DNA from 3 places in the Nonomuraea sp. NPDC023979 genome. Region 2 is predicted to be linked to each of the others. Evidence: riboswitches for the same ligand, from Rfam matches in the RefSeq annotation. Region 2 holds a riboswitch; each other region holds the start of a gene.

What was found. A riboswitch is a leader RNA that binds a small molecule or an ion and turns the genes downstream of it on or off. The one in region 2 is predicted to bind cyclic di-AMP.
Region 1: another riboswitch for cyclic di-AMP. It lies ahead of AB0G11_RS31150 (hypothetical protein); the one in region 2 lies ahead of AB0G11_RS16060 (C40 family peptidase).
Region 3: another riboswitch for cyclic di-AMP. It lies ahead of AB0G11_RS12040 (hypothetical protein); the one in region 2 lies ahead of AB0G11_RS16060 (C40 family peptidase).

What each region holds. Positions count from the first base shown of each region.
Region 1 covers NZ_JBEZZG010000021.1:147,875-158,012, forward strand. The annotation lists gene AB0G11_RS31135 (MmcQ/YjbR family DNA-binding protein) at 1-37, shown strand, start outside; gene AB0G11_RS31140 (alpha/beta fold hydrolase) at 9-1,673, opposite strand; gene AB0G11_RS31145 (TetR/AcrR family transcriptional regulator) at 1,755-2,285, opposite strand; gene AB0G11_RS31150 (hypothetical protein) at 2,341-3,300, opposite strand; cyclic di-AMP (ydaO/yuaA leader) riboswitch at 3,308-3,449, opposite strand; gene galT (galactose-1-phosphate uridylyltransferase) at 3,515-4,597, opposite strand; gene AB0G11_RS31160 (DeoR/GlpR family DNA-binding transcription regulator) at 4,594-5,373, opposite strand; gene AB0G11_RS31165 (TrpB-like pyridoxal phosphate-dependent enzyme) at 5,587-6,897, opposite strand; gene AB0G11_RS31170 (uridine kinase) at 6,894-7,559, opposite strand; gene AB0G11_RS31175 (hypothetical protein) at 7,639-8,223, shown strand; tRNA gene AB0G11_RS31180 (tRNA-Gly) at 8,257-8,330, opposite strand; tRNA gene AB0G11_RS31185 (tRNA-Pro) at 8,421-8,494, shown strand; gene AB0G11_RS31190 (cold shock domain-containing protein) at 8,606-8,836, opposite strand; gene AB0G11_RS31195 (hypothetical protein) at 8,931-9,428, shown strand; gene AB0G11_RS31200 (ATP-binding protein) at 9,432-9,911, opposite strand.
Region 2 covers NZ_JBEZZG010000007.1:178,048-188,185, reverse strand. The annotation lists gene AB0G11_RS16075 (glycosyltransferase family 4 protein) at 1-1,032, opposite strand, end outside; gene AB0G11_RS16070 (M48 family metallopeptidase) at 1,029-2,444, opposite strand; gene AB0G11_RS16065 (hypothetical protein) at 2,456-3,415, opposite strand; gene AB0G11_RS16060 (C40 family peptidase) at 3,504-3,998, opposite strand; cyclic di-AMP (ydaO/yuaA leader) riboswitch at 4,075-4,234, opposite strand; gene AB0G11_RS16055 (NlpC/P60 family protein) at 4,501-5,475, opposite strand; gene AB0G11_RS16050 (NYN domain-containing protein) at 5,560-6,825, opposite strand; gene AB0G11_RS16045 (response regulator transcription factor) at 7,452-8,141, opposite strand; gene AB0G11_RS16040 (histidine kinase) at 8,468-9,916, opposite strand.
Region 3 covers NZ_JBEZZG010000005.1:93,159-103,296, reverse strand. The annotation lists gene AB0G11_RS12065 (DUF4032 domain-containing protein) at 1-600, shown strand, start outside; gene AB0G11_RS12060 (roadblock/LC7 domain-containing protein) at 712-1,089, shown strand; gene AB0G11_RS12055 (hypothetical protein) at 1,094-1,873, shown strand; gene AB0G11_RS12050 (hypothetical protein) at 1,916-2,287, shown strand; gene AB0G11_RS12045 (alpha/beta hydrolase) at 2,332-3,180, opposite strand; gene AB0G11_RS12040 (hypothetical protein) at 3,311-4,105, opposite strand; cyclic di-AMP (ydaO/yuaA leader) riboswitch at 4,274-4,405, opposite strand; gene AB0G11_RS12035 (DUF5302 domain-containing protein) at 4,572-4,772, opposite strand; gene AB0G11_RS12030 (CBS domain-containing protein) at 4,868-5,311, shown strand; gene AB0G11_RS12025 (rod shape-determining protein) at 5,355-6,323, shown strand; gene AB0G11_RS12020 (hypothetical protein) at 6,331-7,275, opposite strand; gene AB0G11_RS12015 (SMC family ATPase) at 7,272-9,968, opposite strand; gene AB0G11_RS12010 (exonuclease SbcCD subunit D) at 9,968-10,138, opposite strand, start outside.

The DNA.
Region 1 (10,138 bases), on a different contig from region 2:
CAAGTCCCTCATCGAGCGGATGCCACCGGCCGGCTGAGCACCCGGGCGACCTGGTCGGGGTGGGTGAGCTGCGGATAGTGCCCGGCTCCGGCGATCTCGGTCACCGGATGCCCCGGGTCGGCCGTCAGCGGGTCGGCCGAGCCCGTCACGATCTCGACGGGCACCCGCACCCGTGTCAGCAGCGCCCGCGTGGCGTCCCGCGCGGCCGACGCCGCCCGCAGCGCCGCGACCACGCGCCGCGCCACCCCCGGGCGGCGCAGGTCCAGCGCGGCGCTCGCCACCTCCGGCCCTTCCGGCACGCCCAGCGTGGCGGCCAGCCGGGCGGCGGACATGCGGCGCAGCAGGGGCGCGGCCACGGCCGAACGCGCCGCCCACGACGCCGGAGCCTGGAGGAACGCCGGAGCCACGAGCACGAGCCCGCCCACCCGCTCGGGATGCTCGACCGCGAACCGCAGCGCGGGCCCGCAGGCCAGCGAGTGCGCCACCAGCGTCGGCCGCGTCCGCACGCCCCCCATCAGCCCGGCCAGCCACGCTTCCACCGGCCGGTCAGAAGGCGCGGACCGCCCCAGCCCGGGCAGATCGGGCGCGAGAACCGGCCCCGGCAGCAGGGCGGCCACCCGCGCCCACACGTCGGCGTTCACCGGCAGCCCGTGGAGCAGCACGTGCCCGGGGTCGCGGGCGTCCCCCATCACCCACGTACGGTCCCGGAACCCGTACGGGCGCAGCCCCGGCGTCGCCGCGCCGAAGCGGGCCGCCACCAGGTCGTCCGCCCAGGCGCGCAGGGCGTCGGCGACCGGCGGCATCTCCAGGCCGGCCCGGGCGGCGAGGGCGCGGGCCGAGGCCGTCGGATAGCGGTCCGGCGACAGGAACGACAGCGTCTCCGGATCGGCGCCGGTGAGCGCCCGCGGCAGCCGCCGCACCAGGCCGACGGGGATCGTCCGGCGCGGCGCGCGCACGCCGAGGTGCCGGGCGACCAGGCCGATCAGCTCGGGCAGCGGCGGCGTGTCGTCGTCGAGCACCCAGTGGTCCTCGCCCGCCGGGGCGGCGGGGATCTCCGCCAGGAAGCGCGTGAAGTAGTCCAACGTGACGACCGGCAGGAAGACGTCCGGGCCGCCGGGCAGCGCCGCGAGCCGCCCGTTCCACAGGTCGCCGACGAGGGAGGCCAGGCCGAGGTGCTGGCCGGGGCCGATCACCGTGCTGGGGTTGGCGACGGTCAGCGGGACGCCCAGCTCGCGCGCCCTGGCATGAACGGCGAGGTCGGCCTCGGCCTTGGACGCCTCGTACGCGCCCAGCCGGGCGTAGTCGGGGCGGACGCCGCTCACCCGGTAGCCGCTGATGTGCACGAGCCGCCGCAGGCGGGGGAGCGTGGCGGCCCATTCGAGCACGTGGAGCGCCCCGGTCACGTTCACGGCGCGAGCCTCCTCGACGCCGAGGCCGAACGCGAAGCGCGCCGCGGCGTTGTAGACGTCGCGTGCCTGGGGGAGTCCGGTGAGCGGGCGGGTGAGGTCGGCGGTGACGACGTTCAGCCCGCCGGTGGCGACGCCCCGCTCGGCCAGCCACGGGGTGAGGGTGTCGGTCCGCACGGCCGCCGCCACCCGCTGCCCGCGGCCCAGCAGCTCGGCGACGAGTGCCCGGCCGACGAAGCCGGTCGCGCCGAAGACGATCGCGTCCAAGGAAGCTCATTAATAGATCGGTCTACATATTTTCTGGCCATAAAAAGAGCCGCCTCCGTGGCGGGGAGGCGGCCCCAGGGGTCAGCGCAGCAGCCCGGCGAGCACGGCGGCGACGCGGTCCAGCGGCTCCCGGCTGCGGTGCGCCTTGGCCAGCAGCAGCGCCCCCTCGATCAGCGCCAGGACGGTGACGGCGAGATCGTCGGCGTCCGGCCGCCCCGCGAGCCGCGCCCGCAGGGCGGCCTCCCACGACGTGTAGACCTCCGAACACGCCTGCTGGAGCGGGTCGCTGGCGGCGGCCATCTCGAGCGCCACGGTGGCCACCGGGCAGCCCTTGCGCCAGCCCGACTCCTCCAGCCGGTCGCCCAGCAGCCGCAGCACCTCGTCCACGGCCAGGTCGTCGAAGGCCGACCCGATCGCCGCCCCGGCGCGCCGGATCGACTCGCCGACCAGCTGGTCCTTGCCCTCGGGGAAGTGGAAGTACAGCGACCCGCGCGGCGCCCCGCTGGCGGCGATCACCTGGTTGAGCCCGGCATTGGCATAGCCGCCCGCCTCGACCAGCTCCTGGGTCGCCTCCAGGATCCGCAGCCGGGTCTCGGCCCCCTTCTTGCCCATGCCGAAAAACTAGACCGATCTACATATTCTGTCAACGCCGAGCCGGTCGGCCACGTCAGTGCATCGAGATGTGGACGTGGTCGTAGTGGTTCTCGGTGATGCTGCCGCGGTTGGACATGGCGTTCCAGCCGGAGCCGTGATTGATCCGCTGCTTCCAGATCACGTACTTGACCCCGAGCTTGTCCCGGTTCTTCACGGTCCATTCGGCGATGCGGTCGCCGAGGGCGTTGTTGGCCGCGGTGGGCATGGAGCCGCCGGCGCTCATCATGAAGTCGCAGGCCCGCCCCAGCGGATGCTCGCCGCTGGAGCCCGAGCGGAAGCAGCCGACGCTGAACGGCAGCTTGAAGCTCTTCTCGATCTGCGCCTTCATCGCCCGGGTGCGGGCGGTGATGTTGTCGGTGCCGCTCGGCAGCTGCGGGGCCCAGGTGCCGTCGGAGCGCCGCCCGGTGCTGAACGGGATCAGGTCCTCCAGCTTCTTCTCGATGTCGCCGATGACGTCCTCGGCCTCGTCGCGCTGCTTGGCCACCTCGGTCGTGTCGGCGCTGAGCCGGCGGGCCAGGGCGGCGGCCGCGTCGGCGGCCTTCTTCTGCTCGTCGCGGGCGGCGGCCACGCCGGCCACGATGGCCTGCTGCTCGGCGGTGAGCTGTTCGACCACGGCCGCGCCGGCCCCGTCGGGCGGCACCATGTAGTAGGGCAGACCCAGCGTGCCGCTCTGGTAACGAAGTCTGGCGAGCTCGCCCACCTTCAACTGGGCGGCGGCGAGCGCCTGGTCGGCGGCGGCGAGCCGCTTCTTGGCCGCCTCGGCGGCCTCGCGGGCCTTGGCGAGCTCGACGCGTTTGGCGTTGTAGCGCTCGATGAGCTGGTCGACCTTCTTGTTGAGCTGCTTCAGGTCGCCGCGGAGCTGGCTCTCGGACGGCTTGGGCTCGGCCGCGGCCGGTGCTGACCAGGTGGCGAACATCATCGCTGCCGCGGTGACGACGCCGATGGCAAGTCGCGTGGGGGACGCTGACGCCACGTGCGGGGTTTCCTCTCCCTCTGCCGGCCGGGTTAGCTGACGGGTTCGGGCATGGGAGTCGCTTCCCTACCACCGAAGTGGATTCACCCCAGGTGCGGATGGGTCCCCGGCTCCCGGGCAACTCGCCCGGGATTAGGCGTACACGGTGCTATGACCGCGCTTGAAGGGATAGTAGTGGTAGATCACGAGTAATGCGACATCAATCGGAAATCAATTAGTGATCTACCTGTGATCGAAGCATGCGTGCCGCCTCTTCCGGGAGCACGTCGTTGACGAAGGCTCCCATGGCCGACTCCGATCCCGCCAGGTACTTCAGCTTGCCCGGCGCCCGCCGGATGCTGAACAGCTCCAGATGAAGATAGCCCAGCTCACGGTCCTGCCGGACCGGCGCCTGGTGCCAGGCCGAGATGTACGGCATCGCGACGCCGAACAGCCCGTCCAGCGCGCGCAGCACCGAGGTGTAGAGCGGGGCGAACGCCGCCCGCTCGGCCTCCGACAGCGCCGCCAGGTCCGGCACCCGGCGATGCGGGTAGAGATGCACCTCGAACGGCCACCGCGCGGCGGCGGGCACGAACGCCGTCCACAGCTCGTTGGCGGCCACCACCCGGGTGCCCGCCTCCCGCTCGGCCGCCAGCACGTCGGCGAACAGGTTGCGCCCCGGCCGCCGCGCCGCATAGCGCCTGGCGGCGCCGAGCTGCAGCTTGGTGCGCGGCGTGACGTACGGATAGGCGTAAATCTGGCCGTGCGGGTGGAAGAGCGTGATGCCGATCTCCTCGCCCCGGTTCTCGAAGCAGAACACCTGCTCCACGCCCTCGATCGAGGACAGCTCGGCCGTGCGGTCGGCCCACGCCTCCATGACCAGCTCCACCCGGTCGTCGGAGAGCTGCGAGAACGACGAGGCGTGCTCGGAGGTGAAGCACATCACCTCGCACCGCCCCACCCCCGGCCGGACCTCGCTCAGCCCGCCCACGTCCGCGTAACTGCCGAGATTGCGGGAGAACGACGGGAACCGGTTCTCGAACACCACCACGTCGTAGTCGTCCGCCGGGATCTCCGACGCCCGCGTGTCGGACGACGGGCACAACGGGCACTCGTCGGCCGGAGGAAGGAACGTGCGCGTCTGCCGGTGCCCGGCGATCGCGATCCACTCCTCGGTCAGCGGGTCGTAGCGCAGCTCCGACGCCACCGGCCGGGGATCGAGCGGCCGCCGGTCGATCGCGCTCCGGTCGGCGTCGTCACGCCGGTCGAAGTAGATCAGCTCCCGGCCGTCGGCCAGATGGGTGATGGTGCGCTTCACTGCGAGCCCTCCGCGATGATCAGTTCGCCGGCGCGTTCGGCCAGCTCCGTACGTGCCTCCTGGGGCAGCCCGGGGTCGCTGATGACCACGTCGGCCTCGCGCAGCTCCGCGATCGTGCTGATGCCGACCGTGTTCCACTTGGTGTGGTCGGCGGGCACGACCAGCCGGTGCGCGGCGCTGACCAGCTCCCGGTCGGTCTCGGACTCCAGCAGGTTGGGCGTGGTGAACCCGGCCCGCACGCTCATCCCGTGCACCCCCAGGAACAGGGTGTCCACGTGCAGGCGCCGGATCGCGGCCACGGCCACCGGGCCGACGAGCGCGTCGGAGGGGGTGCGGACGCCGCCGGTGAGCACGACCGTGCGATCGGCGCGCGGATTGCGGTGGAAGACCTCGGCCACGGGGATCGAGTTGGTGATGACGGTCAGCTCCGGCACCCCGATCAGGTGACGGGCCAGCGCCCACGTCGTGGTGCCGGCCGACAGGGCGACCGCGGTGCCGGGCCGGACGAGCTGGGCGGCGCGCCGCGCGATGGACTCCTTCTCCTGCTGCTGGCGGGCCGACTTGGCGGTGAAACCCGGCTCCTCGGTCGAGCCGGGGCCGAGCGTCGTGGCGCCGCCGTGGACCTTCTCCAGCAGCCCGCGCTCGGCGAGCACCTCCAGGTCGCGGCGGATCGTCATGTCGGAGACGCCGAGCTCGCGCACGAGATCGGCCACCCGGACCCCGCCTGCGCTGCGGACGCGTTCGAGAATCGCCTGCTGACGCTGCTGTGCGAGCACGCCCCCGCTCCTTCCAACAGATTCCACCAAATTATGACACGAATATGTTGGGGAATGTTAGGTCACCGGGACGCTTGTCCAGCGCCCCGATGCGGGAGACATTGAGAGAGCCCCATCACCAGGAGGGATGCGACATGGCCAAGCGCGCACGCAAGGGCAAGGCACGCAAGAAGAAGAAGGCCAACCACGGCAAGCGCCCCACGGCGCGCTGACTCACCCGGGCAGCTCGCTCAGCGCCTCGTCGATCCGCTCCTGCGGCAGCGTGAAGTCCGTCATCTCGCCCGACAGGTAACGGTCGTAGGCGGCGAGGTCGAAGTGCCCGTGCCCGCACAGCGCCGTCAGGATGACCTTCGCCTCGCCGCTCTCCGCGCACCGCCGCGCCTCGGCGATGGTCTCGGCCAGCGCGTGCGTCGGCTCCGGCGCGGGCACGATGCCCTCCGTCCTGGCGAACGTCACCCCGGCCTCGAAACACTCGGTCTGCGACCGGGTCACCGCCTCGAACAGCCCGAGCTCGTACAGGTGCGACAGCAGCGGCGACATCCCGTGATAACGCAGCCCGCCGGCGTGGATCGGGTCGGGCACGAACCCGTGGCCGAGCGTGTGCATCTTGAGCAGCGGCGTCAGCCCGGCCGTGTCGCCGAAGTCGTAGGCGTAGCGGCCGCGTGTGAACGACGGGCAGGCGGCCGGCTCGACGGCCCGCAGCACCGGCCCGCCCTCCCCGGCGAGCTTGCCGCGCAGGAACGGGAAGGCCAGCCCGGCGAAGTTCGACCCGCCGCCGGTGCAGCCGATGACCAGGTCGGGCCGCTCGTCGAGCTGCGCCAGCGCCTCCTCGCCGATCACCGTCTGGTGCATCAGCACGTGGTTGAGCACCGACCCGAGCGCGTACCGGGTGTCGGCCGCCCCGGCCGCCGCCTCGACCGCCTCGCTGATCGCGATGCCCAGGCTCCCCGGCGAGTCCGGGTGGCCGGCCAGCACCTTGCTGCCGGACATCGTCACCGGTGACGGGCTCGCGTGCACCGTCGCGCCGTACACCCCCATGAGGGAGCGCCGGTAGGGCTTCTGGTCGTAGGAGGCCCGTACCATCCAGACCTCGCACTCCACCCCGAACTGGGCGCACGCGAACGCCAGCGCGCTGCCCCACTGCCCCGCGCCGGTCTCGGTGGTGAGCCGGCGCACGCCCTCACGCGCGTTGTAGTACGCCTGCGGGACCGCCGTGTTGGGCTTGTGCGACCCGGCGGGCGAGACACCCTCGTACTTGTAGTAGATCCTGGCCGGGGTGCCCAGCGCCCGCTCCAGCCGGCGCGCCCGCACCAGCGGCGTCGGCCGCCACAGCCGGTAGACGTCGAGCACCTCCTGCGGCACCGGCACGAACCGCTCCTGGCTCACCTCCTGCCCGATCAGCTCCATCGGGAACAGCGGCGCCAGATCGTCCGGCCCCACCGGCTCCCGGGTGGCCGGATGCAGCGGCGGAGGAGGCGGAGCGGGCAGGTCGGGAACGATGTTGTACCAGTGGCTGGGGATCATCCACCCAGTCTGCGCCGCCGCGCGCCGCCGTTCCAGTCGCCTTCCCGCATGGCCAGCCGCCCCGGATGATCGGCCCGTACGAGCACGTCCGCCGTCTCGGCGGGCCGCACGTCCCGCTCGTAGCGGTCATATGCCGGCAACCGCCACCGTTCGGACTCGGGCGTGCGCCGTTCCAGCGCACCCGCCGACAGCCACAGGTGCACGCTCAGCTCGACCGGCAGCCCCCGCCCCAGCAGCAGCGTCCCGTCCAGCAGCAGCACCCCGCCCGGCGCCAGCGTCTCGTACGGCAGCCGGAAGGCCCGGTCGATGCGGCTGTCCCACAGCGCGGGCAGCACCCGCCCCGAGCCGCCCGGGCCCAGCGGCTCCAGCACCTCCCGCAGCAGCCCCTTCACGTCGAGCCAGTCGTCGTAGAACACGTCAGGATCGGTCCGCCCGTGCTCCAGCCGCAGCGACGCAGGCCGCAGGAAGTCACCCGCCGACACCCGCAGCACCTGCCGCCCGCGCACCCGCAGCGGCGCCGCCAGCCGGTCGGCCAGCTCCCCGGGCGCCGCCGCCGGAGCCCCGTCGACGACCACCCGCGCCCAGCCGTCGCCCGGCCCCGCCGCGATCGCCTCGGCCAGCTCCTCGACCAGCGCCTCCATCGAGATCGGTCGTGCACGCATCACGTCCGAGCCTACGGGCTCCGATGCGCGTGCTCCCGCGTTCCTGGACCCGGCCCGATCACTCGGCCACGATGAGGCCATGACGCAGAACGGATCGGCGCAGCGGCCCGCGACGGACGGGGACAAGGGCCGTCAGCTGAACTGGCCGGCGACCGTGAGCGCCCTCGCCGCCTCGGTGGCGGCCGTGGTCGCGCTGATCGCGTACCTGGCCCCGCCCGCCGGGCAACCCATCGGGACAGAAACTCCGTCCCCGTCCGCGTCCCCGTACATCCCGTCGCGCGACCGGGAGACCAGCCGCCCGCCTTCGGACCCGCCGCCCCCCGACCCGGAAACCACCCGCGCTGCCCCTGTCACGTCCGTGGTGCTGCCCCCGGTTCCCCCCATCGGCTGCGCCGAGGCGACGGCCGCACTCAACGCCTACAGCCGGAACGCCGGCGACACCCGCAGCAGCCATGCAGGCGCGGCCCAGCAGGCGTACTCGGAGCTGATGGGCGTGGCCCTGAACGCCCAGGGAGCGGTCGGGCAGAAGGTCACCAGGCTGGCCAGAGAGTTCCAGGAACTGAACTTCCGCCTGACCGGCATGGTCATGAACGACCCGAACGAGGTGCTCGCAGACATCCGGACCGACATCGCGGAACTCAACAGACTGTGCACCCCCGCCTGACACGGCAGGGGGCCGGAGCGGGCCTTACGGCTGTGGAGCGGACGACGGGAATCGAACCCGCGTAGCTAGTTTGGAAGACTAGGGCTCTACCATTGAGCTACGTCCGCGCGAACCGGTCGAACTCTGGTCTAGACTTCATCCGGTCGTCAGGGCGTAAGCGTACCGGAGTCCCGGAGCGTGTGCGTACCCGGCGCCGACGGGGCGTGGCGCAGCTTGGCAGCGCGCTTGCTTTGGGAGCAAGAAGTCGCAGGTTCAAATCCTGTCGCCCCGACCCAGCTCAAAGGCCCCATCCGATCCCGGGTGGGGCCTTCTGCGTGACTGAGTGGGTGGCTTTTGGGAGGTCGCGGGTCGAGTTCCAGGACGCCGGACCGGGCGGCGGCGGTCAGAGGCTCCGTACGTTTTCGGCGACGTACTGGAAGCCGTCCTGCTCGCGCCGGACCAACTCGAACGTGACGCGTTCGCCCGCCCGCAGGCTCCGGTACCCGTCGGCGATGATGTCGCTGAAGTGCGCCCAGGCGTCGTGCCCGTCCGGAAGGGACGGCGAGGAGAGGACGCCCCATCCTTCCTCGGCGTGCCAGACCTTGACCGTGCCGTGAACCGTGCTGTCGGACATGCCGCCCATCCTGGCACGGGCGTCCCCCGGGCGGGGGAGCGCGGTGGCCCGCGGGCGGGAGGCGGCGCCAGCGCGTGATCACGACGATGGACCCATGCGTACGAACCTCGTCGTCGTCCCCCGCTGGCCGGTGGTGGCCGCGCACGCCGCCGCCCTCGTGGCGCTCCCGTCCGGGCTGTGGCGGATCGGCCTGGTGCTCGGCTTCCCGCTCGGCTACACGGAGGAGGGCCTGCGCGCGTTGCTGGGGACGGGGGCGGCGGGGCCGGCGTACCTGGTGGCGCTGAGCGTGCTGACCGAGGGGGCGGGGCTGCTGACGCTCGGCCTGGTGCGGCCGTGGGGCGAGGTGGTGCCGCGCTGGGTCCCGTACGCGGGAGGCAGGGTGATCCCGCGCCGCGCGGTGCTCGCGGTGGCGTGGGCGGGCGTCGTGGTGCTGGCGGTGCTGTGGACGCCGTTCCTGTTCTGGTGGGCGGTGCCGCACGGTGACATGACGGCCACCGGGCACCTGCTGGTGGGGTTCGTCTATCTGCCGCTGGTCACGTGGGCGCCGCTGCTGGCCGCCGTCACGCTGGCCTACCAGCGGCGGACGCGCTGAAGGTCAGGACTCGTCGGTGCGGAACAGGGCCCACACGGCCTTGCCGCCGCGCGCCAGCGGGTCCCAGCCCCAGCACTGGCTGTACGTCTCGACGATGTAGAGGCCGCGCCCGTTCTCGGAGATGAAGTCGGGCTCCTTGGGCGTGGGCACGTCGTCGCTCGGGTCGGCCACGGCCAGCAGGACGTGCGGCGCCACGCGCATGAGCAGCAGCGTGATCTCGCGCCCGCCCCGGGCGTACATGGCGTAACGGACCGCGTTCGTCACCAGCTCGGAGACCACGAGCGCCGCGTCGTCGCTCAGTTCGGACAGGCCCCAGCCGCTCAGCGTGGTGCGGGTGACGTCCCTGGCGGTCTTGACCGAGTCGGCCTGGAAGGGCAGCGGGCACGCGGTGGTGTACGGCTTGCCCGAGGTGAGGAGCTGGTCGAAGCCCACCTCACGGGTGATCTGCAGGCAGTCGGCAGTGGCCAGAGGATCCTCCACCATCCCGCCGATACCTCCCAGTCGCCTTCGGTTTAGTGCATGTTTGGCCCAATATGCACTAGGCCATCATGGGTCACGATCCCGTGTCGCTGCAAGACCCAAATGCACGTGCATGTGCAATGTGCAGCAGCATGAGCGATTTCCGCATACGTATCCGAATCGGACACCAGGTTGAGACCTTGTCATACCCGGCAAACAGATGTCACTGTGTGTGCGGACCTTGATAGGAG
Region 2 (10,138 bases):
CCAGTCGCGGCCGGCCTCGCCCAGCTTCCGCGCCCGCTCGGGCGCGCTCAGCAGCTCGATCAGGGCCGCGGCCACCTCCCCGGTGTCGCGGCCGTCGACGACCAGGCCGGTCTCGCCGTGCCGCACCGCCTCGGGCGCGCCTCCGGACGCGCCCGCCACCACCGGCAGCCCCGTCGCCGACGCCTCCAGGAACACGATCCCGAGCCCTTCCACGTCGACCCCGCCCCACCGGGTACGGCACGGCATCGCGAACACGTCGCCGGCCGCGTAGTAGCCGGGCAGGTCGGCGGCCGGGACGCTGCCGGTGAACACGATCGACGGGCTGCCCGCGGCCAGCCGCTCCAGCCTGCGCCGGTGCGGGCCGCCGCCGACCAGCAGCAGCACCGCGCCCGGCACCTCGCGCAGGACCCTCGGCCAGGCTCTGATGAGCTGGTCCTGCCCTTTGCGCGGCACCAGCCGGGACACGCACACCACCACCGGCCCGCCGCCGGGCCGCCGGGGCTCCACGTCGGGCCGGAACTGCGTCACGTCCACGCCGGGGGCCAGCCGTACCAGCTTGTCCTCGGGGACGACCGGCGCCAGCCGGGCGCGGGTGTAGGGGCCGAGGTAGGTGACCACGTCGGCGTGGCCGGCGATGCGGCGCAGCACCGAGCGGAACCCCGGCGCGCCCGCCCAGGACGCCTCGTGGCCGTGCGTGAGCATGACGATCCGCCGCGCGCCAGCCGCGCGCAGGCGCGGCGCGAGCAGGCCGAGCGGCGCCGCCGCGCCGAACACGACGGTGTCGGCGCCGTGCTCGGCCACCAGCCGCGCAGCCCGCCGGGCGACGGCGGGCGTCGGCAGCATCAGCCGGCCCGGGTGCCGGACGACCCGGTACGGCTGCCGCCGGTCGAACTCGGCGCAGCCGGGCCAGGCCGGGGCGTAGACGGCCACGCCGGGGGTGCGCAGGGCCAGGCCGTGCACGAACGACTGGATGCCGCCGGGGCGCGGCGGGAAGTCGTTGGTGACGACGACCACCCGGCGAGGTGCGCTCACGGCTGGGGGCGGCCGTTCAGCTCGGCCCAGGAGCGGGCCATGGCGATCCGCTGGGCAGCCGTGGGATGGGAGGCATAGAGCACATATTCCACCGCATCTGGCGACAAGTCGGAAATATTGGCTGTTGCCAGGCGTTTCTGCATCGCGACGAACGTGGCCGGGTCGCCCGTCAGGTCCAGGGCGTGCGCGTCGGCCCTGGCCTCGATGTGGCGGCTGATCACGTTCTGCGCCGGGCCGGACAGGAACGTCGCCAGCGTCATCAGCCCCAGCACCACGCCCACCGCCCGGGGATCGGTGATCGGCGCGCCGCCCGTACGCCGCCGTGCCGCTCCGAACACCAGGAACAGCAGGACCGCCCCCAGCGCCGCGCCGAGCGCCCCGACGAGCGTGCCGTGCAGGACGTCGCGGTTCTTCGCGTGGCCGAGCTCGTGCGCCACCACCAGCTCCACCTCACGCGGCGGCGCCTTGAGCAGCGTGTCGTAGACGACGATCCGGCGGGTCGCGCCGAACCCCGAGACGTAGGCGTTCAGCGCGGTCGTCCGGCGCGAGGCGTCGGCCACCAGCACGTCCTCCACCGGCACCCCGTCACGCTCGGCCATCGCCATCAGGTTGGCGCGCAGCGGCGAGTCCGGCATGGCGTGGAAGTCGTTGAACACCGGCTCGAACACCACCGGGTAGACGAACGACGCCCCCACGGTCAGCGCGAACGCCCCGGCGGCGGCCGGGATCCACCAGCGCCGGACCCGCCGCGCCAGCGCCACCACGGCCAGCACCATGACGGCCAGCAGGGCCGCGTTGATGCCGACGCTCTTGAGCCGGTCGCCCGTCCAGGCCGCCCAGTCCTGCGTGGACAGCCCGAAGTCGCGCAGCGTGCCCTCGAACCACATGCCGAGCGGCCACCGTACGGCCTCCTCGATCACCGTGAGCACGAGGACGCCCAGCAGCACCCGCGCCCACCACGGGCCCCGCAGCCATCCCAGCAGCCTCGCGCCGAGCGGCGTGGCCACGAGCAGCCCGGCGAACACCAGCGTGACGCCCAGCGACAGGTAGCTCGGCACGCTGGTGGCCGCGTCGAACGCCTGCGAGCGGGCGATCTCGGCGGCGCCGAAGTCACGCGCCGGGTCGGGCATCACCTCGGGCGCCCCGGCGGGCAGCGCCGTCCACGGCGTCGTGAACGCCACCACCCCGGCGATCACCGCCCCCAGCACGGCCAGCCCGGCCCCGGCCTCCCGCCGCAGCCTCGCCTCACGCCCGCCCCCGTCGCCTGTCACGTGCCCGTCCCCGTCCCCGGCCACGTCCTCGTCCCCCGTCTCGGGCGACGGCTCGGCGACGTCCGCCCTCTGGAGGGCGCGGGTGGCGGGCGGGCCGACGTCCTGTTCGGTCGTCTCGCGCCGTTCCTGCCGGTCGTCCATGTCGCGTCCCCTCACGCCAGTCGGTCCCGGACGTACGCGCGCCACAGCCGGGTCAGCGTGCCCGCCGAGAGCCCCAGCGAGGCCAGCGCCCGGCCGGCGCCGTACGTCTGGGCATCACGGTAGAGCCTCACCAGGCTCTTCTCACCCCAGCGCGCGGCGACGAAGCGACACACCAGCCAGGCTTCCTGGTACGCGCGGGCGAGCCGGCCCGCGTCGGCCCCGGGGACGAAGTCGGCCCCGTCCGGCAGATCGGACGGCGTCCGCCCGGCCCGCACCTCGGCGGCCAACTCGGCGGCGGCCACCTCGACGGGCAGCCCGGCGTCCCGGTAGGCCACGTAGTCGGCGAAGCCCTCGTACAGCCAGACGGGCAGCCCGTCGGTCCCGGCGGCCACGTGGGTCAGCTCGTGCGCCAGCACGACGTCACGCCCGACCGGGGTGAGCCGGGCGAAGTGCTCGGGCACCACGATCACGCGTCCCCGGTCGGCCACCGCCGCCAGCCCGTCGACCGACGCGACGCCGGCCAGCGCGGCGGCCTCCCGCGCCGAGGCGGGCACCAGGACCACGGCCCGGACGTCGCCGCCCAGCACTCCCCCGACCCGCCGTCCCGCGGTGTCGGCCCGGCGCGCCAGGTCCGCCAGCAGCCCGGGGGGCGCGTCCTGCCCGGCGACGAGCGACCGCTCACCGCGTACGACGTCGAGCCCGTCGCCCCAGCGCGCCCGCACGCCGGCGAGCACCCCCGCCTCGATGGCGGCGCCTCCCGGCCCCGGGACCGGGCCGGACCCACCGGCCAGGAACGCCGCGACAACCAGCAGCACCACCGGCACGACCCGCCGGCGCATCCACTCGGACACCCTCCCGGACGTGCTGCCGGGCGCTCTGCCGGGCGCGCCGCCGGGCGCGCCGCCGAGCCCCTTGCCGGACGTGCTGCCGGGCCCATTTCCAGGCCCGCTGCCGGACCCCCTGTCGGACACGCTGCCCGATCGTAGCCGCCGATCCTGAGCGTCGCCCGGGAAGGCCGAAGGCCCCGTCCCGGGTCGGGGACGGGGCCTTCGGCGCAGGTCACAGACCGGGACGCACCGCGCCCGCGAACGACGCCTTGCGCCAGCCGCGAAGCTTCTCGACACGCACGCGCTGGCCCGTTCTCGGCGAGTGGACCATCTTGCCGTCGCCGACGTACATGCCCACGTGCCCGAGCCCGCGGAAGAACATCAGGTCACCCGGCTGCAGGTGCTTGTAGGAGACCTTCTTCCTGATGCGCGCGAACTGGCTGTTCGTCACGCGCGGGATCTTCACCCCGGCCTTCTTCCAGGCGTACTGGACGAGGCCCGAGCAGTCGAACGACCCGGGGCCGGTGGCGCCGTAACGGTACGGGTCGCCGATCTGCTTCTTGGCCACGGCCACGGCCTTGCGGGCCTTGGCCTTCTGCCGAGCGACCTTGGCCACCTTCGACGACTTGACGGACTTCTCCGTCTTGGTCACCGCAGTGGTGGCGAACTCATTCGTCGTCGCCGCCTGCGCCGCCGGGGCGTGGACGACCAGACCTCCGGCCGTCACGGTGATCAGCGCTACGCCACTCAGGGCGAGACGGGACAGACGGGGGTTGTGCGAGAGGGTAGACAGGATTGCTCCTAGGGGCTTCCACGAACGCCTACCGGGTTAGCTGACGGATTCGGGCCTGGAAGTCGCCCTACGGCGCTGAACGCGCCGATTCACCCCTGATCACCGCGTACGGGATCGTTGGGTCCCCGGCTCCGTGCCTCCTGGCTGCACGGACTCGGCAGGCCACCGCCGCGTCTTCGCGCCTCGGGGGCGCTGGCCGCGGTGACCGGCGGATGATTCTCTCTGTCGAACATCGGGGGACCCGATGGTGACCGGCGGGCGTCCTGGCTGGAACGCCGCGACGCCAGAAGTTACGCCGAAAAGTCACGTAATGGCAAAGCCTGAGTAAGCGAGTAAAGATCAGACACGCCGGGAGTCAGGTCCTCATCCCCCGCCGGAGCAGCGGGTTTCGTTACCCAAGTGTGACCCTCCTCACACTTGGGCCGACCCCGTCTTGTCAGGGGCGTACGGCGCCCACGAGACGGCGCCCGTACGACGAGAGTGTGACCACCTTCACCACGTCACCCGTCTGCGGCGCATGCACGATCTTGCCGCCGCCCGCATAGATGCTCACGTGCCCGAGGCCCTCGCTGAAGATCAGGTCGCCGGGCTCCAGCGCGTTGAGCGACACCTTGCGGCTGGCGCCCCACGACCACTGCTGCCAGGTCGTGCGCGGCAGCGAAACGCCACCGGCCCGCCAGGCGGCCTGCGTGAGCCCCGAGCAGTCGTAGCCGCCCGGCCCGGTGCCGCCGAACACGTACGGCTTGCCGACCTGCGCGTACGCGAAGCGCAGCACGGCCGCGGCGTTGCCCGAGGCGGGACCCGTGTACTTGAGGCCGGTGCTGTTGGGATTGCCCGCCTTGTACGCGCCCAGCCGGTCGAGGAGCTTCTTCTGGTCCTTGATGAGGTCCAGGATCTCCGCCCGGTCCTTCTTGACCGCGTCCCGCTCCTTGTCGGCCGCGGCCAGCGCCTCCTCGGCGCGGTCACGGTCGGTCTTCAGCCCCCGGTTCGCCCGGTCGAAGGCGGCGAGCTTCTGGGTGCGCTCCTGCGCGAGCTGCCCGCGTAACGCCATCCCGTACAGCAGATCGGCCGGATCGTCGCTGGTCATCATGGTGGGCAGGGTCGAGAAGTCGCCCCCCAGCTTGTACGTCTCGACGGCCATGTTGACGACCTCGCCGCGCAGATCCGCGACGGTCGCCAGCTTGCGCTTGTACGTGTCGTTCAGCCGGCTGTAGCGCGCCTTGGCCTCTTTGTACTTCTCGGTGGCCGTGTTGTAGCGGTCCACGACCTTGTCGGCCTTGTCGTTGAGCTTGTCGAGCTTCGCTCTCGCCTGCGCGAGAGTCGGCTTGGGATCGGCCAGCACCCCTCCGACGGGGGTCATCACCAGTCCGAACACCAGACCCGCGGCCAGCGGCACCCGGCCCAACCTCACAGCGTCGCCTCCCAGGGGATCATCCTCGGGGCGAAATAGTACAGAAGTGGCGAGTAATCCTCACCTAAACGCCATATTCGTCATCTATGCGCGACCGAGCCGCCTCAGCAGCAGCGCGGACGGAACGGGCCTGGCGCCCATCCGCCTGACGGACTCGGCCACCTCGCGGTCGGAGGACACCACGGCGATCGCCCGGCCGGGCGGCTCGGCCCGGACGAGCTGGCGGATCAGGTCGTCGGCGATCTCACCCGGCGCGCTGAACAGCACCCGCACCCCGCGCGGCGCCACCACCTGCACCGGAGAGTTGAGCTCGGCGCCGTCGAACACCACGGTCACCTCGACGCGCGTCTGCGCGACCAGCCCGCCGAGCCCGGTCATCAGGCGGGCGCGCTGGTCGGCGAGCGTGAGCGTGCCGTAGCCGGACTTGGTCACGTTGTAGCCGTCGATGATCAGATGCACCTGCGGCAGCGCCAGAAGCTGATCGAGCAGCTGCGGGTCGTCGTCGGCCAGCGCGCGGGCGGGCACGCCGCGCACACCCGGCCGCTCACCGGTGAGCGCCGCGACCGAGTCGGCCGGCCGGCTGATCATGGTGGGCAGCGCCAGCTCCCTGCGCAGCCCCGCCGAGGCGTCCTGCAGCGCGTCGAGCAGCACCCGGATGCGCGCGTCCTCGACGCTGCGGCCCTCACGCGCGGCCCGGCGCGAGGCTTCGAGCTGCTTCTCCACATCGGCCAGGCGCTCACGCAACCGCCGCAGCTCCGACTCCCCCGCGCTGCCGGCGGCCGTGGCGGCGTGCCTGGCCTCCTCCGCGGCCTGCTCCATCTCCTCGGCCCGCCGCACCGCGCCCTTCGCGCGCTCGCGGGCCTCGTGCAGCTTGCGGCGCAGCTCGGAGTTCTCGCCGCGGGCCGCCTTCAACTGCTCACGCAGCCGCTCGGCCTCCTCCTTGGCCGCGCTCTTCTGCGCGGCGAGCTGCTCACGCAGCCGGGAGACGACCTCCTCGCGCTCCGACCCCTCGGCCGCGGCGGCGGACTGCTCCAGGTCGGCGCGGGCCGACTCCACCATGTCGGCCCAGCCGGGCGGCCGCGTGAGATAAGCCGCGGCGGCGACCAGCACCGGATCGGCGGCGGGCGGCACGTTGCCCTCGGCCAGCGAGGCCACCAGCTCCGGCCAGCCGGAGGCCACCGACTCGGCGACCACCTCGCGGAACTTCTTGTCGTTCTCCAACTGCGCGGCGATCGGCGCACTGCCCAGCCGGGCACGCTTACGCGGGTCGAACTTGGCGATGCCACGCAACGGCGCCGGCACCGCCACAGCGGGCATCGAACCGAGAACCTGGGCCGCGAGGTCGACCACATTGAGCCGCACCTGCTCGGGAAGCGGGCGAGACAGGCCTTCACCCGCTGAACTCATCCCACTGTCCCTTCATGACATGCCCTTTCAGACAAGGGTACGGCTGCCCGCTACCTGTCCGTAACGGCCACCCAAGATGGGACAAGCGCTCGTCCAACCCTCGCACCCCCACACGCAGCCCCCACAGGCCCCAGCAGCACCCTCTCCGAACCCGGCACAGCCCGCACAGGCCCGACCACAGCACGCACGGAGTCGGACCCGGCCCCTCCCCCTCCCCGGGACCGGACGCGGCACCCCCAGGCCCGGCACCCCGCGTAGCCGACACGGCAACCCCAGGGCCTGACCCCGCCGATGCCCACACGGCGCTGCCGGGACCCCGCACAGTCCCCCAGGGATCCTGCACAGCATCCCCCGGACCCGGCACGGCACCCTCCTGGCCTGGCAGGGCACCCTCCGGACCCGGCACGGCCCTCGCGGACCCGACACCCACGCCCCAGCTACGGCGCCCCAGCCCCGCCCCCAAATCCCCGCTCCCAGCCTCGCCTCCGGCCGGTACGCCTCACGGACCGGTGGCCTGCCTGGACGGCTCCGCTGCGACAGAGCCCGGGAAAGCTGGAATCCCAGCCCCGTCAGCTCGCGTCGTAGACCAGCAGCGCGATCTGGACCCGGTTGTTCAGCGCCAGTTTGGTAAGGATGCGCGAAACATGCGCCTTGACCGTGGGCACGCTCATGTACAGCTCGCGGCCGATCTCCGCGTTGGACCTGCCCCGCCCGACCGCCAGCGCCACCTCACGCTCGCGCTCGCTGAGCCGGGCCAGCAGCCCGCGCGCCCGCTCGGCCCGTCCGACAGCGCCGCCGTGCGACACGTGGGTGATGAGCTGCCGGGTGACGGCGGGCGACAGGATCGGCTCCCCCGCGGCCACCTTCCTGATCGCGGCCACCAGCTCGACGGGCGGGATGTCCTTGAGCAGGAATCCGGCGGCACCCGCGCGCAGCGCCCGCAGCACCTGCGCGTCAGCGTGGAACGTGGTCAGCACCACGACCTCCGGCGGCGCCTTGGTCGCCCGCAGCGCCTCGGTCGCGGCCAGTCCGTCGACGCCGGGCATCCTGATGTCCATCAGCACCACGTCGGGCCGGTGCTCGGCGACCAGCGGCGGCACCTGCGCCCCGTCACCCGCCTCGCCCACGATCTCGATCCCGTCCACGCCGCCCAGGATCATCGCCAGCCCGGCCCGCACCAGCGCGTCATCATCAACGATCAGCACCCGAATCGACCCAGCCGCCGACCCGGCCGACGGCCCACTCCTTGACTCGCTCATCACCCCGCCTGTCGCCCTTGTCAGCCCGCTCACCGCCCCGGCCGTCACCCCGCTCTCCGCCCCGCTCATGGCCCCGGGAGGGGCCCAGCGACCGGTCCAGGAACCCGCTGTGGGGTCGGTCCGGAGATCGGTTCGGCGGCCGCCCCGGCATCGCTCCGGGACCGGTCCGGAGGCCGACCCGGCGGCCCGCCCCGGGATCGGCCTGGCGGTTGCTCCAGGGACCGGTCCGGAGGCCGGTCGGCAGGTCGGCCCGGAGGCCGGGCGGGACGTCGGCCCGGGAGTCGGGCGGCAGGTCGGTTCGGGAACCCGGCCCGGGATCGGGTCCGTCATGCGCTCTCCTCCGGGCAAGGCCACGGCAGCCAGGCACGCACCACGAACTCGCCGTCCGGCGTCGGCCCGTGCTCCAACCGGCCGCCCGCGAGCTCAGCCCGCTCGGCCAGCCCGATGAGCCCGGCCCCCGCGCCCGGGATGCGGGCGGCATGCCGCGACCCGAGTGCGTTGTGCCTGGACCCCAGCGCGTTGCGTACCTCGGCCGACAGCCCACGCCCCGGCGCACCCGTCACCGTCACGGTGGCCGGTGCCCCGCCCGCATGCTTGCGCGCGTTGGTGAGCGCCTCCTGCACGATCCGGTAGACGTTGCGCCCCAACGCCTCGGGCAACCGCTGCCCTCCGTACGGCGCGGGCCCTTCGGGCGACGCGGGCATCTCGGACGGCGCAAACCCTCCAGCGGCCGGTCCGACAGGGGGCGCGCCGGTGGGAAGGGCGGCGGGCACGTCGGCAGGCACGATGGCGGGCACGGCAACGGGCGCGTCCGTGGACACAACGACAGGCGCGGCGGCGCGTACGTCGGAGGGCGCTTCTGCGGACACCTCGGCAGGCGGGTCCACGTGCAGGTCGAGGCGGACGTCGAGGCCCGCGCGGCGGCATTCGGCCACCAGCGCGGGGAGGTCGTCGAGGGTGGGCTGGGGCCGGTCGGGGACGGGGTCGTCGGCGGGCGCGCCGGAGTGGCGCAGCACCCCGATGACCTCCCGCAGGTCCTGGAGCGCCTGGTGGGCGCCCTGGCGGATGGCGCCGGCGGCGCGGGCGACCTCGGCCTCCGGCGCCCCGGGACGGAACTCGAGCGCGCCGGCGTGCAGGCTGAGCATCGACAGGCGGTGCGCGAGCACGTCGTGCATCTCGCGGGCGATCCGCTCGCGCTCCAGCCGTCTGGCCTCCTCGGCGGCCCCGTCAGCGCGCTGCCGGAGGGACCAGACGAGCTGCCGCCTGGCCCGTATGACGATGCCCCAGGCGAACACGGTCAGCAGGATCGCCAGCCCGAAGACGAACGTGCCGAGCCAGCCGAGCTCGGCGTCGGGCCAGATCATCGCGTTGGGCGCCAGGGTGAGGACGCCGAGCAGCGCGACCGGCCCGGAGATTTTGAACGGCCGGTGGACGGCGACGGTGAACAGGGCGACCACGGCCGCCCCGCCGATGAGCAGCAGCGAGGAGGACAGGGTCAAGGTGACCAGCGCGAGCGCGACCGGCCATCGGCGGCGCAGCCAGACGGCGAGGCAGGACAGCACGCCCAGCGCCTGCTCGACGGCCTGGACGGGCTCGGGCGCGTCGCGGATCTCGGCGAGGGTCATCAGGGTCAGGCCGCAGGCGCCGAGGAAGAGCGTGAGGTCGACGATCCAGTCGCGCGTCGAGCGGCGCACGGGCCGGCCCGCGCCGCCGTCGCCGAGCAGCACGGACGGCAGGGCCCACCGGTATTCGGGGGCGTGCTCGGGTCCGTTCACGTTTCCCGAGGTTATGCGGTGGGCACGGGCGGGCGGTAGCGACCAAAGTCGATGCTTCCCCCTGACCTGGGTCGGCCCCCGCCGCGTCACCAGGCGGCGAAGCAGCGAGCCGCCCCGGTCGTGAGCCGCGCGAATCCCCGTCGGTCCTGCCCAGGCCCCTGTGCTGGGCAGGCGTGCTCGCGCGGCTCACGTACTGCTTGCTGACATAACCGTATTTGTCAC
Region 3 (10,138 bases), on a different contig from region 2:
CACCCGTCGATCGAGCCGATGGAGACCGCCGAGGACGTGGTCAACCGCTATCACCGGCTGTGGGCGGAGATCACCCAGGACGAGATCATCGAGGAGGTCGACTGGCACCGCGTCGAGCAGCGCATCCGGCGGCTCAACCTGCTCGGCTTCGACGTGGCCGAGATGATGGTCCGGCGCAAGGTCGGCACCGGGCGGCTCATCGTCCGTCCCAAGGTCGTCGACGCCGGTCACCACCAGCGGCGGCTGCTCCGGCTGACCGGCCTGGACGCCGAGGAGAACCAGGCGCGGCGGCTGCTCAACGACCTCGACGGGTTCCGCGTGGCCAAGGGGCTGCGGCACGAGGACGAGGCCATCGTGGCGCACCGGTGGCTGGCCGAGGTGTTCCAGCCCACGCTCGCGGCCATCCCCGCCGAGCTGCGCGGCAAGCTGGAGACCGCCCAGCTCTTCCACGAGATCCTGGACCACCGCTGGTACCTGTCGGAGGCCGAGGGGGGCGACGTCGGGCTGGCGGCGGCGGTCAAGTCGTACGTGGACAACGTGCTGGTGTTCAAGCCTGACGAGAAGGCTTTACTGCCGGACGAGACTCCGAATATGAATTAAATTCCACAATGGCACGATAAATCCGTCGCGGTTGGGTTTTTCTTACTCCGGGCCATATAGATCCTTATCTTGTGGAAATTGCTGTCAGTCCGCTCTCCCTAAGCTGATCGCGTGCTGGGACTGGACGGCTGCCTGACCGAGGTCATGGCGATACCGGGAGCGCTGGACGCGATGCTCGTGGACCACACGAGCGGTATGGCGGTGGCCGCCAGCGCCTTCCCGCCCGGCGCGGACGCGGAGAAGTCCGCCGCCGCGCTGACGGAGACGCTGCGCGCCACCGTCGACGGGCTGGCGCGCGCCTGCCCGGGCGACACCGTGCGCGTCGAGGACGTGCTCATCACCACGGACAAGGGCCACCACCTGCTGCGTCCGCTGGACACGCTCTTCGACGGGCCGCTGGTGATCTACGTCCGGCTGGACCTGGAACGCGCGAACATCGCCCTGGCGCGGCACCGGCTGCGCGCCATCTCCGCCGAGCTGCTGGCGTGACGGCATGCCGCCCCTGGACACGCACCTGGCCGGGCTGGCCCGCGAACGCTCCACGGGCGCGCTGCGGGTCGGCCGGGCCGGCACGATCTACCTCGACGCCGGGCGGATCACGTACATGGAATGCGCCCGCACGCCGGGCGCCGAGCGGCTGCTCGCCTCCCGGGGGCGCGTGTCGGAGGCCGCGCTGCGGCGCACGCAGGCCGACGGCGGGTGCGAGCGGCTGCTGCGGGAGGGACCGGTCACGCTCGGCGAGCTGCAGTACTGCGTGCTCGGCGCGGTGCTGGACGCGGCGTTCTTCCTGCTGCCCGCGGCGGGGCCGCGGCCGAAGTTCCGGCCGGGCGAGCGGCACTGGCTGGGCGGGCGCTGGTACTTCGACGTGGCGGGGCTGGTGCGCGAGTGCGCGCGCCGCCGCGCCCACCTGGCGAGCGTCTGGCCCGACGCCGCCGTCGACACCGCACCGGTACGGGTCTCACCCCGGCTGCGCGGGCAGGGCGTGACGCTCACCGACGTGCAGTGGGAGGTCGTGGTCGCCGCCGATCAGGAGGCCACGCCGCTCGACCTGGCCAGGCGGCTGGGCCGGACGGGCTACGCGGTCATGCTCGCGGTGCGGCGGCTGGCCGCGGCCGGGCTGCTGCTCCCCGACGAGCGGGCCGCCCTGCCCAGACGCGCCAAGCGGCTGCCGAAACCGGGCCCGCAGGACGCCGCAGAGCCCGCGGAGCCCAGGCAGCAGGTGGACGTGGCCCTGCTGCTGCGGCTGAGGAAGGCGCTGGAAGAACTGGCGTGAGGATCGCTCACGCCGGGACGATCACAACGAACGGAGGACGACATGGCCGGCATGGACATCTCGCTCAAGGAGATGATGACGATCGACGGCTCGATCGGCGCGGCGATCGTCGACCACGGCAGCGGCATGGCGCTGGGCACGCTCGGCGGCTCCAAGGACCTGGACCTCCAGGTGGCGGCGGCCGGCAACACCGAGGTCGTCAAGGCCAAGCTGCGCACGATGGACTCGCTCGGGCTCAAGGACGCGATCGAGGACATCCTCATCTCGCTCAGCGGCCAGTATCACATCATCCGGCCGCTGACCGGGCGCGGCGGCAAGGGCCTGTTCCTCTACCTGGCCCTCGACCGGAGCCGGGCCAATCTGGCCCTGGCCAGGCACCAGCTCCGGGCCATCGAGGAGAAGCTGGAGGTCTGAGACCCGGTGGCTCGTGCCCGGGGCGCGGCGGGCACGAGCCACCGTCACACGCGGGAGGTGAGCCGCGTCACGGCGGCGACGATCTCGGGCCAGAGCGGGCGGGGAAGGTCGTGCCCCATGCCGGGGAACGTCAGCAGCTCGGCCCCCTCGATGGCCGCCGCCGTGGCGCGCCCGCCCTCGACCGGGACGAGCTGGTCGTCCTCGCCGTGCACGACCAGCGTCGGCACCTTGACGGCCGCCAGGCCCTCGGTGCGGTCGCCGGAGGCCATGATCGCGGCGAGCTGGCGGGCCGTGCCCGGCGGGTCGAAGCAGCGGTCGAAGGCCAGGCCGGCCAGCCGCAGGACGCGCTCGCGGTCCATCTCGTAGCCCGGCGAGCCGATCACCGACCAGGTCTTGAGCGCCTGCGCCAGGACCGCCTCCCGGTCGGCCGGCGGCGCGCCGAACAGCACCGCGCCCGCGGCCTCGGTCGGCGGGGCGACCGCGGGGCCGGTGGTCGACATGATCGAGGTGAGGGTGAGCACCCGTTCCGGATGGCGGACGGCCAGCGTCTGGGCGATCATGCCGCCCATCGACGCGCCCATGACGTGCGCCGCGGGCCAGCCGAGCGCGTCCATGAGCCCGGCGGCGTCGTCGGCCATGTCGTCCAGCAGGTACGGGGCGGCGCCCCGGAAGTCGGGCACGCCCGCCTCGTGGAAGTGCGTGGACAGACCGGCGTCGCGGTTGTCGAACCGGACGACGTGATGCCCCTGGTCGGCCAGGGCCGTGCAGAGGTCGTCGTCCCAGTGGATGAGCTGGGCGCCCAGCCCCATGATGAGCAGGAGCGGGCGCCCGTCAGGTGAGCCGAAGCTCTCGTAGGCGAGGTCGATGCCGTTCGCCGAGGCGTGGGTGGTCACGGATACTAGAATTACCTTCTAATTCGTCCCGCGTAAAGCACGCCCGGCCTCCCATGCGGAAGGCTCAGGCGCCCGGCCGGGGGACGGCTCGGGCGCCTGAGCTCCTTGCTGGGTCAGCTGCCCGTCAGGGTCAGCGGCCCATCAGCTTGCGGAGACGGTCGCGGCCGAGGATCACGCCGCCACCGGCCAGGGCGAGACCGCCGGCCAGCACGGCGCCGCCGACGCCACCGGTCTCCTCGCCGGCCGCCGCGGCGGCGGGCTTGGAGCCGCCGCCCGCGGGGCGCTCGCTCGCGGTGTACGCGGCCGGGGCGACGCCGCCGCTGCCGGGAGCCTCGACGCGGGGCTTGTTCTCCTCGGTCTTCTTCTCCGCCAGGATGGTCGGCGGCTGCGCCGGGTTGCGGTCCACGCGCGACCAGGCGCCGGTCGAGAAGGCCACGGGGTGGTTCTTCTTGCCCACGCCGTCGCCCCACTTGGTGATGACGTACTGGACCTCGATGTGGCCCTTGCCGCCGTTGCCGTCGACCATCAGCGTGCTGGAGTTGAACTTGCCGCCGGTCAGCTCGGCGAACGTCTTGGCGTCCAGGTCGAGCATGATGCCGTTGTTGGACGGGTTGCCGGGACCGCGGTCACCCACGAAGAAGGGCATCTTCTTGCCCTTGTAGACGACGTAGCCCTCGGTCATCAGCGGCCAGCTCGGGCTGGCGGCCAGGCCCTTCTGCATGGGCTTGCCACTGGCGGGCAGACCCGTGTCACCGGCGCGGCCGGAGGAGTCGTCCCAGAAGTAGGACGCGGTGGTCGCGCCCTTCAGCAGCACCTTCTGGCTCTCGTCGACGTCGGCGTGGGCGGCGCCGGCCCCGAAGGCGAGGGCGCCGGCGGCGGTGGCGGTGAGCAGGGCGAAGGAACGCATGCCGATACGAGCAGACATGAAAAAGTAAAGTCCTCTGTTAGGCAATGGGGAAAAGCGCTCACTCAGAAGGGCGTAGCCGGGCAGAACGCCAAACGGTCGCTACGCGGAGCGCGAGAAGTTCGGGGAAGTGGTGCCGCTCAGTGGGCGCGGGCTGGGGGTACGACGCAGCGGTACATCACAGGTAGGGTGTCCTCTCCATCTCGCCTACCGGGTTAGCTGACGGGTTCGGGCGTGGAGATGCCCTACCGGCCGCGAGGGCCGGATTCACCCCAGAAGTTGGGTCCCCGGTTCCCGTGAGGGATTCGGCGCCAGGTGGCCGCCTCTTCCTGGTGAAGGGCTAGGTCACCACCTGGTAACGCCACCCAATGTATATGCCAAACCGGACAAACGCAAAGGTAACACCATGAATCAGGCGAAGATCTACCTAGGAGGGTCAAGAAAAGGGGGGCACGGCATTGCCGTACCCCCCTGAAACGCCAGGATCTCAGCCGCCGCTCTTGCGCCTGAAAGATCGCTTGCTGGCAGCCGGCCCGTGTGCCCCGTGAATCTTCGCGGCGTCGGCGCCCCTGCCACCCGCGCTCGTGCCCGCGGCCTGGTTGCGCTTGCGCTCCAGCGCCTCGCGGAACTTGCGCTTCATCTCGTCCTCGGGAGTCTCGCTGACTTCCGGCTCCGGTGTTTCCGCCATGGAGGACCTCCTGGTGTTGAGGGACGTACACAGCTTCGCACGATCGCCCACACGGCGCGAAACCGGGACGGCCGCCCAGCGGTTAGGGTGAGCCTGTGCGCGCACGCGATCTCGTCAGCGACTTCCCGACCGTGACGCTCGACACCCGCGCGGCCGACGCCGCCCGGCTGCTGGCCGAGCACGGGCTGCCGGGGCTCATCGTGCTCAACGACGACGGCCGTCCGCGCACGATCCTGCCCGGCACCCAGGTGCTGCGCCTGGCCGTCCCCCGCTACTGCCTCGACGACCCCGCCCTGGCCAGGGTCGTCGACGAGGAGCACGCCGACGCGTTCATGCGCGGCCTCGGCGAGCGCACGGTCCGCGAGACCCTGCCCGAGCAGCCGCGCGAGCTGCCCATCGCCGACGGCGACGCCACCCTGCTGGAGCTGGCCGCGCTCATGGCCCGCACGCACAGCCCGCTCGTCGCCGTCGTCGACGACGGCGCCCTGCTGGGCGGCGTCACGCTCCAGGCGCTGATGGGCCAGTCGCTGCCGCACTAGCTCCTTGGTGTTGCCTTGACCCGATGGCGGGCAGATTCCGGTCATGGTGAGCCCGCTCGGCCGGGATCTCGCGATCGATCTCGGCAGTGTCAGCACCCAGATCCACGCACGAGGCCGGGGCATCGTGCTCAACGAGCCCACGGCCGTCGCGCGAAGTCCCGAGACGGGCCGGGCCGTCAGGTTCGGCGCCCAGGCCGTCTGCTGCGGCGACACCTGCTGGCCGGTGCGCGGCGGCATGCCGGGAGACCCCGAGCTGGCCCGGCTCCTCATCCGCCACTTCGTGCACAGGGTGCACAAGTTCACCAGGCCGCGCCTGGTCATGGCCCTGCCCGACGGCTGCTCGCCGATCGTCGCGCGGACGCTCGGCGACCTGGCGTACGAGGCCGACGCGCGCGGCGTGGTCCTCGTGCCGCACGCGCTGGCCGTGGCCCTCGGGGCCGGAGTGGCGCTGGACGAGCCCGCCGGCGCGATGGTCGTCGACATCGGCCCCGGCCTCACCAGGATCGCCGTCCTGGCGGGCGGCGACGTGGTGACGGCCGCGTCCACCGGCGTCGGCGGCGACGACATGAACCGCGCCATCACCCGCCTCGTCGAGCACCGGCACGGCATCCTCATCAGCGAGAGCGAGGCCGAGGCGGTCAAACGCGACGCCGGCACCGCCTGGAAGCCGCTGCACCGCCAGGTCCTCGTCCACGGCCACGACCCGGAGACCGGGTGCGAGCGCGTGGTCGCGGTCCCGGTGCACGACCTCTACGAGGCGACCAGGCAGCCGGTCGACGCGATCGTCCGGGCCGCCGCCCAAGCCGTGGAGCACTGCCCGCCCGAACTGGCCGCCGACCTCGGCGAGCGCGGCGCCACACTCGCGGGCGGCGGCTCCCTGCTGCGCGGCCTCGCCCGGCGGCTGCGCACCGCCCTGGCCATCCCGGTCCGCCGCGCCGACCAGCCGGTCGAGACCGTCGCCCTGGGCCTGGCCCGCTACGTCGACCGCCGATGGCCCGGACGCACGCCCTAGGCCGGGTCTACTCCTGTGAGGCCGTGCGCAACGCCCGGTAGAGCAGGCGCGGATCGCCCAGATGGTGGCGCAGCAGCTTCTCCAGGCCGCCGATCGGGACGAGGTTCTGCGGGGCGCGCGGGTCCTTGTAGTCGACGCCCGCCAGCGGCGGCAGCGCCAGCGTGAGCTCGTCGGCCAGCCGCGTCACCTGGGCGGGCTCCAGCTCGGCGCTCGCCTCGCACCGCGCGATCCCCGCCCACGGGGTCGAGGAGCGTACCGGAAGCCGGACGTACCAGGCGTGCCGCCGCCAGCTCGTCCCCATGAGGAACACCGGCGTGCGCTCCCCCGGCGCGAGCGCCGACACGACCGCCGACTGCGGCGGCGGCAGGTAGGCGGTGTGGTGGGTCTTGATGTAGCCGACCGTGTTGGGCAGGTGGGTGCGCCCGCGCAGCGGCCCGTCGACCAGCAGCAGGTCACTCGTGCCGGCCCGGTGCCTGACGGCCAGGTCCACCTCCAGCTGGGTCACCTGGCGCTGGAGCGCCAGCGACAGCTCCTCCATGCTGGAGTCGGCCGCCCGCCCGGGCCGGTAGACGGCGTGCGCCGTCTTGACCTCCGGCGCGTACGGCGACGCGCTGATCAGCGAACGGCCGATCTCGATCGCCGCCAGATCCGCGCCGCCCGGCCCGCAGCGGACGATGCCCGCCGCGAACGAGGCCGCGATGCCCGGCAGCGGCATCGGCGCGTCGGCGTCCGACACCCACACGCGGGCGTCGATCCGCCGCACCCCGTCGGCCACCAGCAGCGTGTCGGGCGCGTCCACGCCGGGGCCCGGCCGGACGGGCTTCCAGTCGGCCGCCGGGTGCTCGACGTCCAGGATCAGCTCGGCGCTCGTCGTGCCCAGCTCCGACAGGGCCTCCACGGCCAGCGCCGCCGCATAGCCCGGATCCCACGGGTCGACGGTGAACCCGGTCATGGGCCCACCCGGCGCACGTGCGAGCCCTCGGTGTCGCGGCTGACCTCGAACCGCACAGGGACGCGCTCCGCCAGCGCCGGGACGTGCGTGACGACGCCCACCATGCGCTCCTGGCCCGAGGCGAGCCGTTCGAGCGTGGTGGCCACCGTGTCGAGCGTGGCAGGGTCCAGGGTGCCGAATCCCTCGTCCAGGAAGATCGACTCCAGCCCCCGGGCGACCGTGCCCGACAGCGCCAGGGCCAGCGCCAGCGCCGCCTGGAACGTCTCGCCGCCCGACAGCGTGCGGGCGCTGCGCCGCATCCCCGCCTCCGCGTGGTCGATCACCTCGATCTCGCTGCGGCTGCCCAGGACGAGCTCGTACTGCCCGTCGGACAGCTCCCGCAACGTGTCGGACGCGGTGGCGACCAGCAGCGCCAGCGCCTCGGCGCACAGCCAGCGCTCGAACGCGTTGGCGCGCAGCCGCAGGTCCAGCTCGTGCGCCACCTGGGCCGCCTGGTCGTGCTCGGTCACCTCCGCGGTCAGCTCGGCCACCTTCGCGCGATCCTCGCGGATGCGCTCCAGCGCCGCCTCCGACCTGGTCACGGCCGCCGCCACCGCGGCGGCGAGCTGGTCCGGTCCCCCGGCCCCACCTCCCGGTACGGGGACGCCGTGGGCGGTGAGGCGGTCGAGGAGCGCGGCCCGTTCGGCGTCACGCCTGGCCGCCAGCTCGGCCAGGGCCCGCTCCGTCTCGTCGACGACCACCCGGGTGGCGATGCCCGCCTGGTTGCGCCACTCGATCAGATCGCTCCAGGCGTGATGCAGATCGGCCCGGTCCACCGGTGGCGGCGCCTCCGCGTGCCCGCCCAGCGTGAGCAGCCGGTCCCGGGCGGCCTCCAGGGCGCGCCAGGCGTCCTCGCCCTGCCGCGCCGCCCGCACCGCGCGCGTCCGTGCCTGCTCCAGCCGGGTCCGGCAGCCCCGCGCCGCCGCCCGCGCCTCCGCGGCCACCTTCTCCGCCTTCCCCATGTCGGCCAGCCGCGCCTCGATGAACCCCCGGACCACGTCGCCACGCGGCCCCCGTGAACCCTCCACAGGGACGGCACCCCGTACGGACCGGCCACCCCCCGAAGAGACCGCCCCACCGGAAGGGGCGGTGTCCTCTGGGGTGGCGGCGTCGGACCCCAGGCCGGCACCGCCCGAAGGGGCGGCGCCGCCTACGGGGCGGGCGCCCTCCGGGGAGGCCACCCCGCCGGACGCGGAGGCCCCACCGGACGCGGTGGTTCCGTCGGGGTTGGTGGGGGTGGGGAGGCCGTAGGGGCGGAGGGGGTGGAGGGCGGCGGCGCAGGCGGCGCGGTGGTGGGCGAGGTCGGCGTCGAGGCGGGCGGCCTGGTCGGCGAGCATCGTGGCGGACGTCTCGGCCTTGCCGTGCTCGGCCCGCGCCTGGTCGGCGTCGCCGCGGGCGACGGACACGGCGCGCTCGGCCGTACCGAGGTCGGACAGGGCGCCGTGGCTGGGCGGGTCGGTGACGGGGCGCAGGCAGACGGGGCAGGGGTCGCCGGCGGTCAGGCGGGCGGCGAGCCCGGCGCCCGCGTGGGCGTCGCGGAGCCGGTCGCGGGCGGTCTCGGCGGCGGCGAGCCGGTCGCGGGCCTCGGCGAGGCGGGCGGCGAGCGCGGGGACGCGGGCGGCCGTCTCGGCGGCGGTGGCGTGCGCGGCGGCGGCGGCCCGTTCGGCGCGGTCGAGGGCGTCGAGGGCGGCCAGCGCGGCGACGAACGCGGCGCGGTCGCCCAGGCCGGCGAGCGCCGCCTCGGCGGCCTGTTCGTCGGCGGCGAGCGTGGCGGCCTCGGCCTCCAGCGCGGTGACGGCGTCGGCGGCCTCGCGGGCGGTGGCGGCGAGGGTGGGCACCTCGGGCGGCATGGTGAGCGAGCGGAGCGCGGTGATGCGGTCGGTGAGCGCGGCGAGCGCCTCGCGGGTGCGCTGGTGTTCGGTGTCCCTGGCGCGCAGCAGCTCAAGGTCGGCGCCGATGCCGTCGGCGAGCGCGCGCAGCGAGCCGGCGCGCTCCCGCGCCTCGCGCTCGGCCTCGTCGGTGGCGCCGGACAGCTTGGCGAGCTGGTTGCGGGCGAAGGTGGCCGCCTGCCTGGCCTGCTCCTCCTCGGCCGCCGCGCGCTGCCGGATGCGGTCGTAGACGTCGGCGTCGAGCAGCTGGACGAGCAGGTCCTGGCGTTCGCGGGGGGCGGCGTGCAGGAACTCGGCGAAGCGGCCCTGGGGCAGCACCACGCACTGGGTGAAGAACCGGTATTCGAGCCCGGTGACGCGCTGGACCTCGGTGGTGACGTTCTCGCCTTCGGCGACGGGCCTGGCGACCTCGTCGAAGCCGGTGGCGCCGGGGGCCAGCTCGTCGAGCCTGGCCTCCTTGGTGCGCACGGTGCCCTTGCTGTCGCGGACCAGGGCGCGCACGACGCCGTAGCGGCGTCCGCCGCTTTCGAAGACGAGGCCGACCTTGCCGGCGGCGGCGGAGGGGGCGAGCGCGTGGGCGATCACGTTCTCCTTGCCCCAGCGCGGGACCGTCCCGTACAGGGCGAAGCAGAGGGCGTCGATGATCGTGCTCTTGCCCGCGCCGGTGGGACCGACGAGGGCGAAGTAGTCGGTGTCGGCGAAGGAGATCTCGGTCGCGCCGCGGAAGCTGCCGAAGCCTTCGACGTGCAGCAGCAGGGGTCGCATCAGCCGGTCACCTCGTCGTGCAGGCGGTCGAACAGGGTGGCCACGCGCTCGTCCTCGCGCCCGGAGTCGGCGAGGTAGGCGCGGAACAGCTCGCGCGGGCTGCGGGCGGCGGAGCCCGGCCTGCGTACGGCGTGCACGGGCCGGAACCGTTCGTCGATCACCACGTCGAC